Regions from separate parts of the Hahella aquimaris genome, predicted to be linked through region 1. Evidence: predicted binding sites of a transcription regulator. Region 1 holds the regulator's gene; the other holds the start of a gene.
The links. Region 1 encodes FNR, which switches genes on or off when oxygen is low (the NO sensors DNR and NnrR bind a similar motif). Its sites were predicted from a motif close to TTGATNTANATCAA; they were not measured.
Positions count from the first base shown of each region.

Region 2: O5O45_RS21980 (type IV pili methyl-accepting chemotaxis transducer N-terminal domain-containing protein) is a predicted target of FNR. The motif match lies at 4,959-4,972, and genes of this name have one in related genera.

Region 1 is NZ_CP132203.1:4,014,929-4,022,243, reverse strand. It holds gene rplI (50S ribosomal protein L9) at 1-407, shown strand, start outside; gene dnaB (replicative DNA helicase) at 548-1,975, shown strand; gene alr (alanine racemase) at 1,975-3,099, shown strand; gene O5O45_RS17770 (SDR family oxidoreductase) at 3,254-4,171, shown strand; gene fnr (fumarate/nitrate reduction transcriptional regulator Fnr) at 4,168-4,947, opposite strand; gene O5O45_RS17760 (hypothetical protein) at 5,092-6,108, opposite strand; gene O5O45_RS17755 (lysophospholipid acyltransferase family protein) at 6,369-7,142, shown strand; gene O5O45_RS17750 (substrate-binding periplasmic protein) at 7,150-7,315, opposite strand, start outside.
Region 2 is NZ_CP132203.1:4,978,653-4,985,967, reverse strand. It holds gene O5O45_RS22000 (HAD family hydrolase) at 1-385, opposite strand, end outside; gene O5O45_RS21995 (pectate lyase) at 539-1,807, opposite strand; gene O5O45_RS21990 (hypothetical protein) at 1,969-2,886, opposite strand; gene O5O45_RS21985 (alpha/beta hydrolase) at 3,063-3,911, opposite strand; gene O5O45_RS21980 (type IV pili methyl-accepting chemotaxis transducer N-terminal domain-containing protein) at 4,072-4,857, opposite strand; gene O5O45_RS21975 (type IV pili methyl-accepting chemotaxis transducer N-terminal domain-containing protein) at 5,238-6,020, opposite strand; gene O5O45_RS21970 (hypothetical protein) at 6,604-7,287, shown strand.

The sequences.
Region 1 (7,315 bases):
ACCTTGGCGATAAAGTTAAGGTTCGCGCTGGTTATGGCCGTAACTTTCTAGTGCCTTACGGCAAAGCTGTTCCTGCAACTAAAGCAAATGTTGAGCAGTTCGAAGCTCGTCGCGCAGAGCTTGAAAAAGCAGCTGCCGAGAAGCTGTCTGAAGCTCAAGCTCGTGCAGAAGCTATCAACGGTAAAGAAGTGACCATCGTTGCTAAATCCGGCGACGAAGGTAAGCTGTTCGGCTCTGTTGGCACCAAAGACATCGCTGATGCAGTATCTGCTTTGGGCGTTGAAGTTGAGAAAAGCGAAGTTCGCTTGCCTGAAGGCGCTCTGCGTAACACTGGTGAGTATGAAGTAGACGTGCAGATGCACACCGACGTTACCGCTACCGTTAAGGTAATCGTAGTCGGCGAGTAATCTCCGGTCATACAAGAAAAGGCAGTCCGCTCTATGCGCACTGCCTTTTTTTATGCTCTCAAGACTTCACCATGGTCGTGTTGTCCATGCCTGCAAATTAGCGATAATAAGCGCTACTCTTAAAAGCTCTGCAAGTCATTATGAATGAGTCAGTAATACGTAAAGATTCGACCAAGTCTTCGGAAGGGCAAGGCCCAAACGCCGCCCTGGTTGGTTCCTCTGTGGTAAAAGCGCCGCCCCATTCGATTGAGGCGGAACAGTCCGTTCTCGGTGGTCTGATGCTGGACAACGCCAGTTGGGACAAGATTTCCGACATCATTACAGCGAAAGACTTTTATCGTTTGGATCACCGCCTGATATTTGGCTCAATTTCCCGGTTGGCGAATCTTGGTAGCCCCTTGGACGCCATCACTGTCTCGGAAGAGCTGGATAATCGCAATGAGTTGAGTTCTGCGGGTGGACTGGCTTATCTGAGTGAGCTGGCCAAAAATACCCCCAGTGCAGCCAATATTCGCGCTTATGCGGAAATCATTCGCGAACGTTCTGTATTGCGCCAGTTGATCACCGTCGCTAATGAAATCGCCGACGAAGCCTATCAGACAGAAGGGCGCACCAGCACAGAGGTATTGGACGACGCAGAGCGGCGGGTCTTTCAGATAGCAGAGTCGCGGCCCAATCAGGGTGGGCCGGAATCGGTCAATCCGATTCTAACGAAGACACTGAAGAAAATTGATGAACTGTTCCACTCGGATGGGGCTATCACCGGCGTTACTACAGGATTTCGTGACTTGGATGATCGCACCTCGGGGATGCAGGCTTCAGACCTGATTATCGTTGCAGGTCGTCCATCCATGGGTAAGACCACATTCGCCATGAACTTGGTGGAGAACGCGCTGATACTGGGTGGCAAGCCTGTTTTGGTGTTCAGTATGGAGATGCCTTCCGACTCTATCGTTATGCGTATGTTGTCTTCTTTGGGGCGTATTGATCAGACTAAAGTGCGGAGCGGGAAGCTGGATGAAGATGACTGGCCGCGTCTGACGTCAGCCGTTAACATGCTGAAAGATAAGCCCTTATATATTGACGACACGGCGGCGTTGAGTCCTACGGAGATGCGCTCCAGGGCGAGAAGAGTGGCTCGGGATCACAATGGCGAAATAGGCTTGATCATGGTGGATTACCTTCAGTTGATGAGGGTGCCGGGGATGACGGAGGGGCGTACGGCCGAGATTTCTGAAATTTCGCGGGGCTTAAAAGCGTTGGCGAAGGAGTTGAACTGTCCTGTGGTCGCGCTGTCCCAGCTTAACCGTAGCTTGGAGCAGCGCCCCAATAAGCGACCGGTTAACTCCGACTTGCGAGAATCGGGAGCGATTGAGCAGGACGCTGACTTGATCATGTTTATCTACCGGGATGAGGTCTATCACGAGGATAGTCCAGACAAAGGTATTGCAGAAATTATTATCGGTAAGCAGCGTAACGGCCCCATCGGGACAGTGCGCTTAGCATTTATGGGTAAATTCACCAGGTTTGAAGATTTGGCTCACGATTATGGCGGGGATTACGAGTAATGCGTCCATCCCGCGCTCTTATTGACCTGGACGCTCTGCGTCACAATATTCGCTTGTTGAATTCCATCGCTAAAAACGCTCGCTGCGCAGCGGTAATTAAAGCTGATGCATACGGTCATGGCGCAGTGGAAATTGCCCGCGCCCTGAAAGGGGAAGCTCCCAAGTTGGCGGTGGCCTGCTACGATGAGGCCGTGAGTCTGCGTGAAGCGGGCGTTACGACGCCGCTCTTGGTGTTGGAAGGCTTCTACAGTTCGGAAGAGTTGGCCGATTCCACGCGTTGGCGTGATATCGAGTGGGTCGTGCATGACCTGGAGCAACTGGACATGTTGTCTGATGTGGCGCCCCTGCGTAAGGTGGGCCCTAACTCCGCCAGGATGCAAACCTGGATCAAGTTAAATACGGGTATGAACCGGTTGGGATTGTCGTTAGATAAGCTAGCTGGCGTCGTTGAGATGCTGCAGCAGTTCCCCGGGTTGTCTATTATTGGGCTAATGACTCACTTTGCATGTGCTGATGAGCTGGATAGTCTGCTGCAGCAGAAACAGTGGCAGGCGTTTCAGGCTGGTATGCAGGCGACGGGATCAGGCAGGTGGAGCTACTCCTCCGCTAATTCGGCAGCCTTGCTGCAATACCCCGAAACTCATTTGGATTGGGTGCGCCCGGGAATTGCGATGTACGGCGCGTCGCCCATGGCTGATAAGACGGGGGCGGATTTTGGGTTGAAGCCAGTTATGACCTTTGAGTCGCGCTTGATTGCTACTCGGGAGCTGCAAGCTGGGGATTCTATTGGCTATGGCGCCGCCTGGACTGCGAGCGGCCCAACCAGAATGGGGGTAGTTGCGGTAGGGTATGGCGACGGTTATCCAAGGCAGATGCAGAATGGGGCGCCTGTTGCAGTGTGTGGTAAGCGGACAAAAATAATCGGTCGGGTATCAATGGATATGCTGACGGTGGATATTTCTCATATTCCAGAGGCGCGCATTGGGTCGGAAGTGGAATTGTGGGGCGGGGCTGTTTCTGCTGATGAGGTTGCAGGATATGCGTCAACAATCTCCTATACTTTATTTACGGGCATGACCTCGCGGGTTCCCAGGGTATACCTTAATCGTTTGGAAGGAATTTAAAGCGCAGCGTTAAGCGAAATGATGCGGATAGAGCCCGGTGTATCGGGTTTGCGAAAATCCCATCAAGCAGCCAATATTGTTAACATAATATCTTCGTGCGGCCCGCATTCTGGGGGTTGCCAAAGGCTAAGAGAAGCATTTAAGGGGTACATGAGTGATTGTTTGTGTGACGGGAATTGATTCGCCATTAGGCAGGGCTATAGCTCAGCGTTTGCAGCAGAGCGGCATGGCGGTGGAGGGCGTTCCCTATGAGCAGTTTCTGATGACCAACGATGCGATTGTGAGGGGAATGAAGGCGATGCCGTCAGCGGATTTCGTCGTTCATGCCGCGGAGATGAGCGATCTGTTCAAGGCGGAGCAGCATCCGGACCTGGCGTACCAAGTTAACGTATCCGCTTGCGAGGCGGTGGCAGAGGTAGCGGGTTTATGGAAGGCGCCGATTATTCACATCTCCAGTCATCTTGTTTTTGATGGTGTCAAAAAGAATCCCTATATTTCCGCCAATAAAGGGCGTCCTCTTTCTGTGTATGGGCGGACAAAGTTGCAGAGTGAGCAATGGTTTCAGGAAAACTATAGCAAGCATCTGATCTTGAGGGTTGGTTGGTTACTGGAGGCGGGCGCTCAAGGCTGGCTGCAGACCATGCTTTCAGCACTGTCTTCAGGTAAGCGCCTGAACGCCAGCACCGATATGCAACTGACTCCCGTTGCGGTGGATGATGTAGCGAGGGTCGTAGACGCTGTTATCAAGCAGTTGAGCTGTAATATCTCTGTGTGGGGCGTTTACCATTATGCCGGCGCTGAAGCTGTCACCCATTATGAATTGTTGAAGGCGATTGTGCTGCAGGCGTTTGGTCAGGAAGAAATGTTGCAGGCTCTGATTGAGAAAAAAGGCGCTGACGTGTTGCCTGGGGTGGCGCTTCCCGCAAATGGGGCGTTGGGGTGTATCAAGTTGCGCAACACTTTCGGCGTCAAGCAGCTTCCCTGGCGCCGCTATCTGCCTGCGTTGATTGAGCAGTGTCAGCAGCGCGGCGGCGTGAAGCCAGCTAAAAACTGCTTGGAAGAGACCCGTTAACGAGCGTTAAGGGCTGATTCCTTCTGGTGTTCCAGACACTTGGTATCGTGGCGAAGAATTTTCTGCAGCTCTTCCAATTGCAATATCTGAACTTCCCTTCCCTGGACCTTAATAATGCCATTGTTCTGGAAGCGGGTAATAACCCGGCTTACAGTTTCGACGGCCAAGCCTAAATAGTTGCCTATATCACTGCGAGGCATAGGGAGTCTGAAGTTTGTGCCGGACAGGCGACGACGACTAAAGCGAGTCGACAGGGATAGTAAAAGCGAGGCAATGCGCTCTTCAGCAGAGTTTTTGCTCAATAACATGGTGAGCTGCCTGCTTTCCTGGATCTCTTTGCTCATCAATGAGAAAAAATGGTGCTGTAGGCTGGGGATGTCTGAAGCAAGGTCTTCAAACTTTTCCAGAGGAATTTCACATACGCTGGTGCGCTCAAGGGCGACGGCGGAGCAGGAATATTTTTCCATGCTGACGCTGTCCAAGCCGATAATCTCGCCAGGCAGGTAGAAGCCAGTTACCTGCTCCTCGCCTTCCTCTGACACGGTGAATGTTTTGATTGCGCCGCTGCGAACTGCGAAACAGGAGCGGAATGGCGTATGTTGCTCAAAGATATATTCGCCGCGATTCAGCATCTTCCCTTGGCGAATGATTTCTTCCAGGCGATCAATGTCTTCAGCCCCGACTGCGATAGGAATGCAAAGCTTGCTCAAGTTACATTCATGGCAGCCCCTGTGTAAGGTAAAAGGAGAGGAGGTTGCTATATGCTTGCTTTCCATCGGTCGCCTCGTGGCTGAATGAGTGAAACTGCTTAAAGAGGCTTCTAGGATAGCCAATAGCTGTTTAAAAGCAAATCCCCACAGCAGGAAATTTACAGGGAAAACCTACACTCGCCAATGTTTTTACATAGCTTTCACCTTTTGTTACAGCTGTGTCTGAGTGTAACGAATTGCTCTTGCCGGGAGCTCGCTTTTGTCGAGGATTTTGTAGTAGTCATCCAGCTGTGTGGCGTTGCGCAACTGGTAATGGGGCGTGTAAGAGAATGCGCCCAATCCGACACCATGTAGACAGCTGACTCCTTGGCTTATTAAGCCCGTCCAGGGTAGAGCGAAAAAGTCCTGTGTGATCGGAATAAACGATGCGGACTTAATGCGTCGCTTGAAATCTTTTAACGCTGCTTCCAGACCTGGCGTGCTGGCGAATTCTGGCTTATGGCTGGAAAGAAGAATGCCTTGCGGTCTTTCCGTCAGAATTTCCTCAAGATGCTGGGACAGTGTGGGGTAGGTGGCTGGAGATACTTTCAGGCGCAGGTAAACGGCTCTGAAGTCGAATGCCCTGATGGTTTGCAGCCAATCCTTAAGCTCCTCAATAGGGCAGGACTGTGCATACTCACCGGGGTCATTGATGCAGATGATGTTAAAACCCAATCCCTTGATCAGTGCTAGCGCTTCCTCTGAGTCTGGGCGGGCGTCCAGCTCAATGACATGGCGGGCATCGGCGCCGAAGTTCAGCTTGAACTCCCGGCCTAAATAGTACATCACCTGCGTTTGCGCTGCGGGAGTAAGCTGGCGCACCAGATCGCCGAACCAATGCAGGTACTTAACCTGACAACCGATAGGAAGGCTCTGCTTGAGTAGCCTCACTTCCTTGACGACATAGTCGATGTACTTCTGCAGATTTGCGTTCATGGATGGGAGTCGGCGGGTGTAATTTTCCGCGCTAACGAGTGTATTAAAACAAGGCGCCTGAATGCTCAATGCGAATCCGCCTTCGTAATATCGAGCCAGGGAGCTGTTGCGATAGTCTGCGTTATAGATTCCCTCGTCCAAGACGCTCCAGTTCTCATTGGAGAATTCCTTGGGGGGGGAGTTGAGCAAATAGACCCAGCTATCGTTACCCCCATTTTGTTTTGTTTGTTCGACAACCTTTCCAACTGGCATATTGGGTCTCCAACCAGGTAAGAAAACACCTGCGCGCGTTTGATTATCATGGTCGGCGATTTTAGCGCGCGCGCCTGCTGTCACACTTGTTGGCAAGTGGATCCCCCCTCTCTCCATGTTCAGTGTATCCAGCTCCCGATAGGGCGTCTTGATATTGGTCAAGGGGTGAGCGGGTGGCCGCTTAAGAGGGTGTACTTTAGTCGCAAAAGCCCTCAAACATTGGGTTTCTGGGGCGTTGAGGGATAACATTCATTGCAGCTTTGGGCGGGGAGTTGATATCCTTTGCGGGCATTGAAAAAAGGCGGGCAAAAGTGCAGGCATTTCAGCTATTTCGGTCTTTCGTTTTTTACATTGGGTATGCTTGGGGCGTCATCATCACTTCTTTGTTTGGGATGTTGGTCGGTCCTTACGTCAATTTTGAAAAGCGCTATTACATCGTGTCTCGGTTTAATGTGTTCGCTCTTTGGTGGGCGCGGGTTGTTTGTGGCATACGTTATGAGATTGAGGGGCTGGAGAATATTCCGAAAACGAGTTGTGTGGTTGTCAGCAATCACCAAAGCGCCTGGGAAACATATTTGTTGGGGGTAATATTCCGTCCTCAATGCACTGTGCTTAAGCAAGAGTTAATGAAAATTCCATTTTTTGGTTGGGCTCTGAAAAGATTGAAGCCTATCGCTATTGACCGAAGTAAACCGTCGGCGGCGCTTAAACAGTTGCTGAAGCAAGGTAAAGAGCGTTTGACGTCAGGTTATTGGGTTGTGATCTATCCTGAGGGAACGCGGGTTCGTCCCGGGCAGGTTGGTAAGTACAACAAGGGCGGCGCTTTGCTGGCGGTCAGCGCAGGCGTTCCTTTGCTGCCGGTTGCGCATAATGCTGGCGACTGTTGGCCGGCAGGCAGTATCAGCAAGCGCCCTGGATTGATTAAGGTGAAAGTAGGCGCTCCCATTGAGACCAGTGGTCGAGCTACCGACGAAGTTCACAAGGAGATGGAGGAGTGGATAAGGCGGACTTCAGCCGCCTTAAGTCAGGTGTAAAGGCTCTCTATTTGTAGTTTGAGTAAACTTTGTCCAAATAGCCTTCAGTACGCATCTTATCGAGCACTTTGTTGAGGTGCTCTATGTGCTCGTCAGGCGTGTCCTTGTTCATCGCCAGATATAGACTGGTATCTCGTATAGTAAATATAGGCTTGATATCGGAAACTCCGGCC
Region 2 (7,315 bases), 960 kb from region 1:
AATACGCATGCAGGCCGGTTCGGCTGAGTTTGAACTCCATGTCTTCGCGCAAGGCGTTAGTGGCCATGGCTTTAGGCAGACGGATAGACTGCAATGTTTCTTCGACGTAGGGGACGGTTGTCAGACCGGTGTGCATGGCTTCCCAGAAGCCGGTGCGCAGTCGATGGTGGGTGTCTTCCGGTAGCGGCCGCCCCAGCAGGCCGGCAGCGGTGATCAGATTGGCTTCTGTGGTTTGCCCGGTGAAGTGGGTGTGCATTTCCATATGGGACAAATGCAGCCCCTGTTCCGCCAGCAGGCTCATGAATACTTCGTTGGTCAGGCGCTCGGTATCCACCAGCACGCCATCGCAATCAAAAATAATAGCGTCGTACATATACTTCTGCATGCATTGATCCAGGGTGAGTAAGTAAGAGGAGGTGCGTTCGGACAGTATAACGGTCGGATCGCCCTAACGGCATTTATACGTGTGTCTAGGCAGGGAAAAGAAATGGCTTCCCCCGGTTAGGAGAAACCATTTTGATAAATGGAAACGGGGAAATCAGTAGCTGGAAACGTCTGATTTATCCACCTTGCAGCTGGCGGTGTTCCAGAATTCGCCTTTCTTCTTGGATTTGCCGTCTCCCTTCTTCACCCCTTCGTATTCGACGCAAATTTTGGGTTTGCGGGTATCGTAGTTTTTAACTTTCAGGTTGCGAATGGTGGCGGTGTCCTTGTAGTTGCTGTTGACGCCGGCGAGCCCGCTGGAAAGCGTTCCTTCAATGAAGACATCTTCCACAATCAGGTGGCGGGGACCGCCATTGTTTTTGCAGTCACCGCAAGAACGCCATAGCTTGCCGTTGTCGCCTTTGACGGTGAAGTCGCCTTTGATGATAGTCGTGCTGTTCTTGGAGTTATGCTGGAAGATCTTGTCCGGCTTGCCGCCGGGACCGCCATTCCTGTTGTAAGCCCAGCCGCCAATGATGGTCATAGTTCCGCCTTCCGCAGAGTGGGTGGCGGCGTCTTCACAGATGTCTTCCCAGACCACATTTTCCAGCGTGCAATTGCCGCTGTTGCAGTGAATGCCATCGGAACCGCCATCGGCGGCGATACGCAGGTTCTTCACGCTGGCGTTGATCAGGGTGAGCACCGGCGGTTGATGTTCGTCATCGTTGTTGCAGGACAACCCGATGGTCTTGCCGCCGCAATCCACGCTTTTATTTCTGATGGTGGCGCCGGCGAAACATTCGTCTGCGTTGCCGGAGCCGCCGGATGGAGTGGTGGTTTGTGCGGCGGAGTTGGAGACTTTGCCGTTAGTATCGGTGTACTTGATCCAATACCAGTAAGTGGTTCCGTTTCTGGCATTGGCGTCAGTGAAAGTGCGGGCGTCGCCGGCGAGTCTGGCGATGCGTTGACGGCCAATGGGGTTAGCGTCGGTGTCGCGCATTACCTGCACATTGCGCAGGGCGCTGCTGGCGCTCCACGACAACTCCACCTTGCCGTCGCCGCTGCTGGCCTTCAGTGTCACATTGACAGCGGCGCCCGCGCCATTGCCGGGATGGGTGACGTTTTCAGGGACGGAACATTCTTTCACGGACTTGGCGGGATTGGGGTCGGCTCCGAAAGTGGCGACGTCACAGGAGAAGGCGCCGTTTAGCGATTTAAAAACGAACTTCCCGGCGGCCCCAAAAGCCACCTGAGTTTGACTGCCCACCAGGCATCTCTGCCCACTTTTACAAATGGTGGTGAAGCCGTCTGGTCTATTGGCGGCGGCTTGAATACTTGTTGCTGAAGCAAGCAGAGTCAGGCCTAAAGCGAGTTTACGAAACATCGTGTTCTCCGAATTTATGTTTTTTGTTTACCCTGGAAACGAATGTGCTGTTGTTGTTTTGGCTTATCCGTAGTGATGTGTGCGGCGTCGGCTTGATCCGGTTGAGCCTGGTCTGATTTGCTTTTCCTCCTGCCTACGCTGGTCTTCTGAGGCCTCCCCGCTCATTGCGTCTGCAGGGAGGCGAGCAGACTGTCTTCCATCTCTTCAAAGCTCAGTGCTTCATAATCCGTCAGCGCCGCCATTTGCTCCTCGTTGAGATAGGCGGCGGCTTCCTGCAAATAGTCATCGCGATAACGGGTCAGCGCTTTGATGGCTTCATCCGCCATAGCGCGTTTGTTGCCCTGGGCGGCGGCGTAATCGCGCATGGCGATATTAAATGCTTCTTTGTGGCGGAGTTTGGCGAGGAGCAGTGTACGCTCCTGTTCCCGACTGAGCGGATTGGCGGCGCTCAGACTGTCGGTGACTTCCTTGAGTTGATGTTGTTCAAACTCTGAATTGCGGGTGAGTTCAAACAGGCGTGAGCTATTTGCATCCAGTAGTTCGACGATGCGTTGGTCCAGCTCGTCCAGGGCCATGACGCGCAGCTCGGCGTGCTCTGTAAAACTGTCTGGGGCGGTGAAGTAGTTGACGGTGGGCAGCGCGGCGAGACGCTCTCGTTCCTGTAGCAGATTTTGCAGTTGTTTTTCAGTTGAGGCGTCGAGAGATATTTCGGAAAACAGCACACGGTATTTTTCGTTGACGGCCTGTCGCCAGCTTAGTTCTCCTGCTTCCAATAGAGATTGCGCTGCGGCGTAAGCTTGCGGTGAGCGGACTGCCTCGGCTTGGGCGGAGGTAGTGTGTGACTCCGGTCTCAGGAGAGACGCATGCTGTCCCTTTGGCTCTCCGGCTTGCTCAAGATAGGCGTTGAACGCGTCGATGGCGTCCTGATAACGAGCGGCTTGCTGTTGCGCATGTTCTTGAAAACGTTTTCTTTCTTGGTCGAATTTAAATTCTAGATTTTTATTTTCAACCCACAGGTAAATGGCCGCCGCCGCACAGGCGAATGCGCACGCCGAAATGCCGGCTGAGAACCTGGTCATATCCATGACTCCTGTTATTAGGTTGTAGTGGTTGTTTGTTAATCAATATGCGTTGAGCGCATTGAATAGTAGTTAATCTACTCAGGCTGTGAAACCGGTTAAACGGCTTAGACTGGTTGAGTGATCAGGTGTCTAGCCATGACAATTGCTGGGCTTGATCTTGAGGCGTGGAGCGATTAACGCTTCAGGGACCTGCGAAGAAATCTGGTTACCTGTTCCTCATACTCTTGTGCAGAGAAGTCATAGAAATCCTGATGATGGGCGCCTGTCACCAGCCAGAGAGATTTGGGTTCTGGAGCATTGGCGAAAAGGCGCTTTGATTCCGGTAAGGTCGTGTGTTCATCCGCTGTGCCGGCAATGATCAGGACAGGCGCTTGCACGCGCTTGATGGCCTCTTCCGGCTTCAGCTCATTTATGCTTACGCCCAAACGTAGAGGAATCTGTGCGGTTAATAGTGGCGCTAACCATTCTCCCAGTAGGCCGAGTCGCATCGAAAGTCGATTACTGACAGCTTGTTCGATGTTGGGGTAAACGGCTTCCAGAATATAAGCGTCCGCAGGCGCGGGCGACTGTCCCAACAAGCTTGCCGCCCCACCGAGAGATACGCCAATAATCGCGACTTTGGCGCACTGGCGTTGCGTGCGTAAATAGGCGACGGCGGACCTGACGTTGTCGGACTCGCGGTAACCAAACGTGATCTGCTCTCCCGGCGTTTCGCCATGGGCTTGAAGATCTATCAGCAATGAGGAATATCCTGACTTCTGGAGGAACAGGGCGCGTCTGATCATGCTGGTGCGATCAGAACGCACGCCGTGTAGAAGCAGCACGCATTGCTGGCCGACCGCAGGCGCATACCAACCGCTGACGCCGTCAAACTGCACCGCTTGCGCGTGCAGCGAGGCGGGGGGTGAGGGAAGGGTGTGATTGACCGATGCGGATAGCGCGCCACCGGCGGTCCACACCGCCGCGAGACCGAGCGTCAGTGCGCCTGTGGCGAAAGCGATAGTTTTTTTGAGTTTTCTCATGGGATCGGGTGACTTCATTGTGGCGACAGACGTCCGCATCGGCGCTGGAACGCTTATAGCGAAGTATGTCGGTTCGCGACCCTTTCGGAAACCGGTTATTACAGGACCTGTCGCAGAGTGATGGCGCAACGTTGAGCTGCGCCGGAGCACGGATGGATATTTAGCTTTGCAGATTCTCGTAAAGACCCGTGATGGTCTCCATATTCTTCAGCATGCCTTCTGTGGTGGTGGCGATGATGAAAGGCACAAAGCTTTGGCCTTGCATCAACTGGAATCCAGAGCGTGAAAAGCTCCACTGGGAAATCACTTTGTCCAACGCGGCGTTGATGTCCTGATTGTTGATTTTCGCCTGACGTAGCTCATGTAGAGCTTCATCATATTCCTGAACCGCCTGGGTGAAGCTCTTTTCCAGATCCGCCTGATCCAGATTCCAGCTCAATGCGGAGTAATAAAGTGCGATGCGCTGGGACAGCATTCGTTGCCGGCCAGAGAGATTGATCATTTTGTTTTTGGGAGCGCCAGACTGCTGTTCCAGTGACAGCACGACTTTGTTGCTGAGTGCGAGAACGCGCTCTCCGGCGTTGATCAGCGCAATGGCTTTGTCCTTCGCTGGCTTAGCCGTCGCCAATTGACGAAACCCGGCCCACTCCTTGCGCACGGACTTTAGTAGCCCTGAGACCTGCGGCGACTTTGAATAAGCTTCAAGTTCCCCTAATTGCTGTTCGAACAAGGCGACGCTCTCCGTGAGCTGGCTTGAAGATTTATCTGGCTGAATATCCTGACCGATCAGCAAATATGATTTCACAATGCGCTGACTCAACATACGTTGGCGCCCTGCCTTGTTGATGGCTTCGTCCAGGTCGGTAATGTCTGCGGTGACCGTGTAGCTCCAGGATAGTGCGAAAAGGGAGAAAACAAGCAGACTAAAGTTCCTTATATGGCGCATATGCATTTACCTCATGTGGTTCAATCTGGTGCAGTCTAAGTTAAAATCTATAGATATCAGATGCTTACGATGTGGTAACTGGGTAGGTAGTTAACGCATCGCTGATCTGGCGCAAGTTAGGCGCCAAATAAACCGGAAATTTGTGGGTATGGACAAAGAGCGATGTCGGGCGGAGGCAAAAAAGACTTTCAGAAACAAGAGGAGAGGGCGCGTGAGTTGCGTTGCGAGTTGCAAGGAGGCGTTTCTAGGCGGTGGACTGCGCGCTGGTAAGGAAAGGAAAAAGAGGTTGAACTTGTGGGAAAAAGAGTGCGGCTTGCGCCGCACTAAACGAAGAAGACGAATAAAACAGGAACTTGGTGTGTGAGTTCAGCCTTTGCGGACTAGCTTTTCAGGCCTGCGTACATGTCCGAAATCTTGCGCATGCTTTTCAACATGCTTTCAGTGGTCATAGCGATAACGAAGGGTACGAAGTCTTGCCCGTCCATTTTCTCGAAACCAGAATGGGAGAATGACCACTGCGAAATGACTTTATCCAGCGCCTTGTTGATTTCTTCACTGTTAGCGTCAGCTTTACGCAGCTCGCTCAAGCCTGCGTCGTATTTCTTAACCGCAGCTTTAAAATCGTTTTCCAGGTCGGAAACACCCAGGTTCCAGCTCATTGCAGAGTAGTACATGGCGATTTTCTGAGACAGCATGCCTTGCTCGTTGGAAATATTGATCAGACGGCCTTTCGTGCCGGCGACTTGTTTTTCCAGGTTGCTGGTGACGCCCTGAGTCAGGCTCAACAGTTCTTCGCTTTGCTGGATCAGCTTTGCGGCATTTTCCTGGTTGGGAGCGGTAGTGGCCAATTTGCGGAAGGAGGCCCATTCTTTACGAACTGATTTCAAATCGCGCGCCATTTCCCCCGCTTTTAAATAGCCTTCCAAGTCGGACAGTTGAGATTCAAATTGCGCCACACTGTCATGTAATTGAATCGAAGATTTGTCAGGAAGAATGTCCTGTCCAATCAATAAATAGGCTTTAACGATTCTTTGACTCAACATTCTTTGTTGACCCGCTATGTCCAGAGCCTGATCCATGCTCGATATTTCCGCGCGAGCCAGGCTGGCGCCGAATGCGGTAAGTGTGACAAGTAAGAAACAAATCTTTCTGAACGACTGCATTAAAGTTTACCTAGTGCTAAAAATGGCGTGCATATTGAAGGATTTAGATCAAAAATCAAGCGCCAATTGGCCTTTGACATATAAGTAATTTACGAAGTCAATAGACACTGTTCGTTTCTTACAAAATATATGTGTCAATATGTTTTGTAATAGTGAATTTAATGCACACTTATGTAACTAAAAGTTGCATTTCAATGAAGAAAAAGAGGCGAGTATATGATTCGTTATACTGTATTATTTTTAATAAATTTTACATTGTTTTTCTTTTACGAATTGTATGTCACGTTCTTATCGCCGGGTGTATTGACGGTTATGTTTGAAAAAAGCATCAAAGGATGACTGTTTTTTTGATTTAAAAACGGCCTGACTCTCGCTGCTTTCTCCGCTGCATGGGTTTATAGATGAATAAAATTAGTTCTGATAACAAAACATTATAAAAAAATATGAGGGGCGCCATAGCTGGATTGACGCTAGGTTTAGTATCCGGTCACGCGCGCGGCGGGGCGCCTCTTCCCAAAACGAGTAAGAACTAAGGCGAGGCTGCAGTGACTGTCAGCAATAACGAGTTTAAGGAGACGACAAGATGGCCCTGGCGGATATTTTTAAACAGAATGCGAACAAGTCAATTACCGTGACCGGCGCGGAGTCCTCAAATATTTCTCATGCTACCTACAGCGTCAAATGTAATAACATCCAACGCAACTGCTATCTGGTGAATCAGCTGGAGCGGGCCAATTTGCAGGAAGGGGCCCATGTGGCGGGCGGCAAAACCGTCACCGTCGCCACTGCTCATAACGGCAACTGCTATTGGTTGCCCTGGCGGGGATGGCGCGCTGTCGTGGGACAGCTTCAAGGCGCCTGTAACTTCTTCGTTACCGCCAACTTGACCGGATGCTGCTTCGTCGTGTCGGGTAATCCGGTATCCCCCTTTGTTGTGCACATGAACTGCCAGCCAGCCAATGAAAATCTGGTTAACTTCCCCAACAGCGGGGATATCAAAGAATATAACTTTGATCTGCAAGCCGCGCAGGACCAGTTCTATGGACAAGTCACCGAGCAACTCATCACTAACAACGTGATTTCCCACGCGGGTCTGCAAATGCTCAAGCCCAGTGACTACGGAGCCAAGGCGCGAGAAGGTTACGCCAGCCCCACTAGCGTGTTCGGCGTGCGCACCGGCGGTCTGTGGACCATTTACTACAACGTAGGGAAGGGCGGCGGTCCTGGGATTACCCGCGAACTGTTTCCTAATTTCCAACCTCTCTGACCGGGCGCTTTCATTTCACGGAATTGTG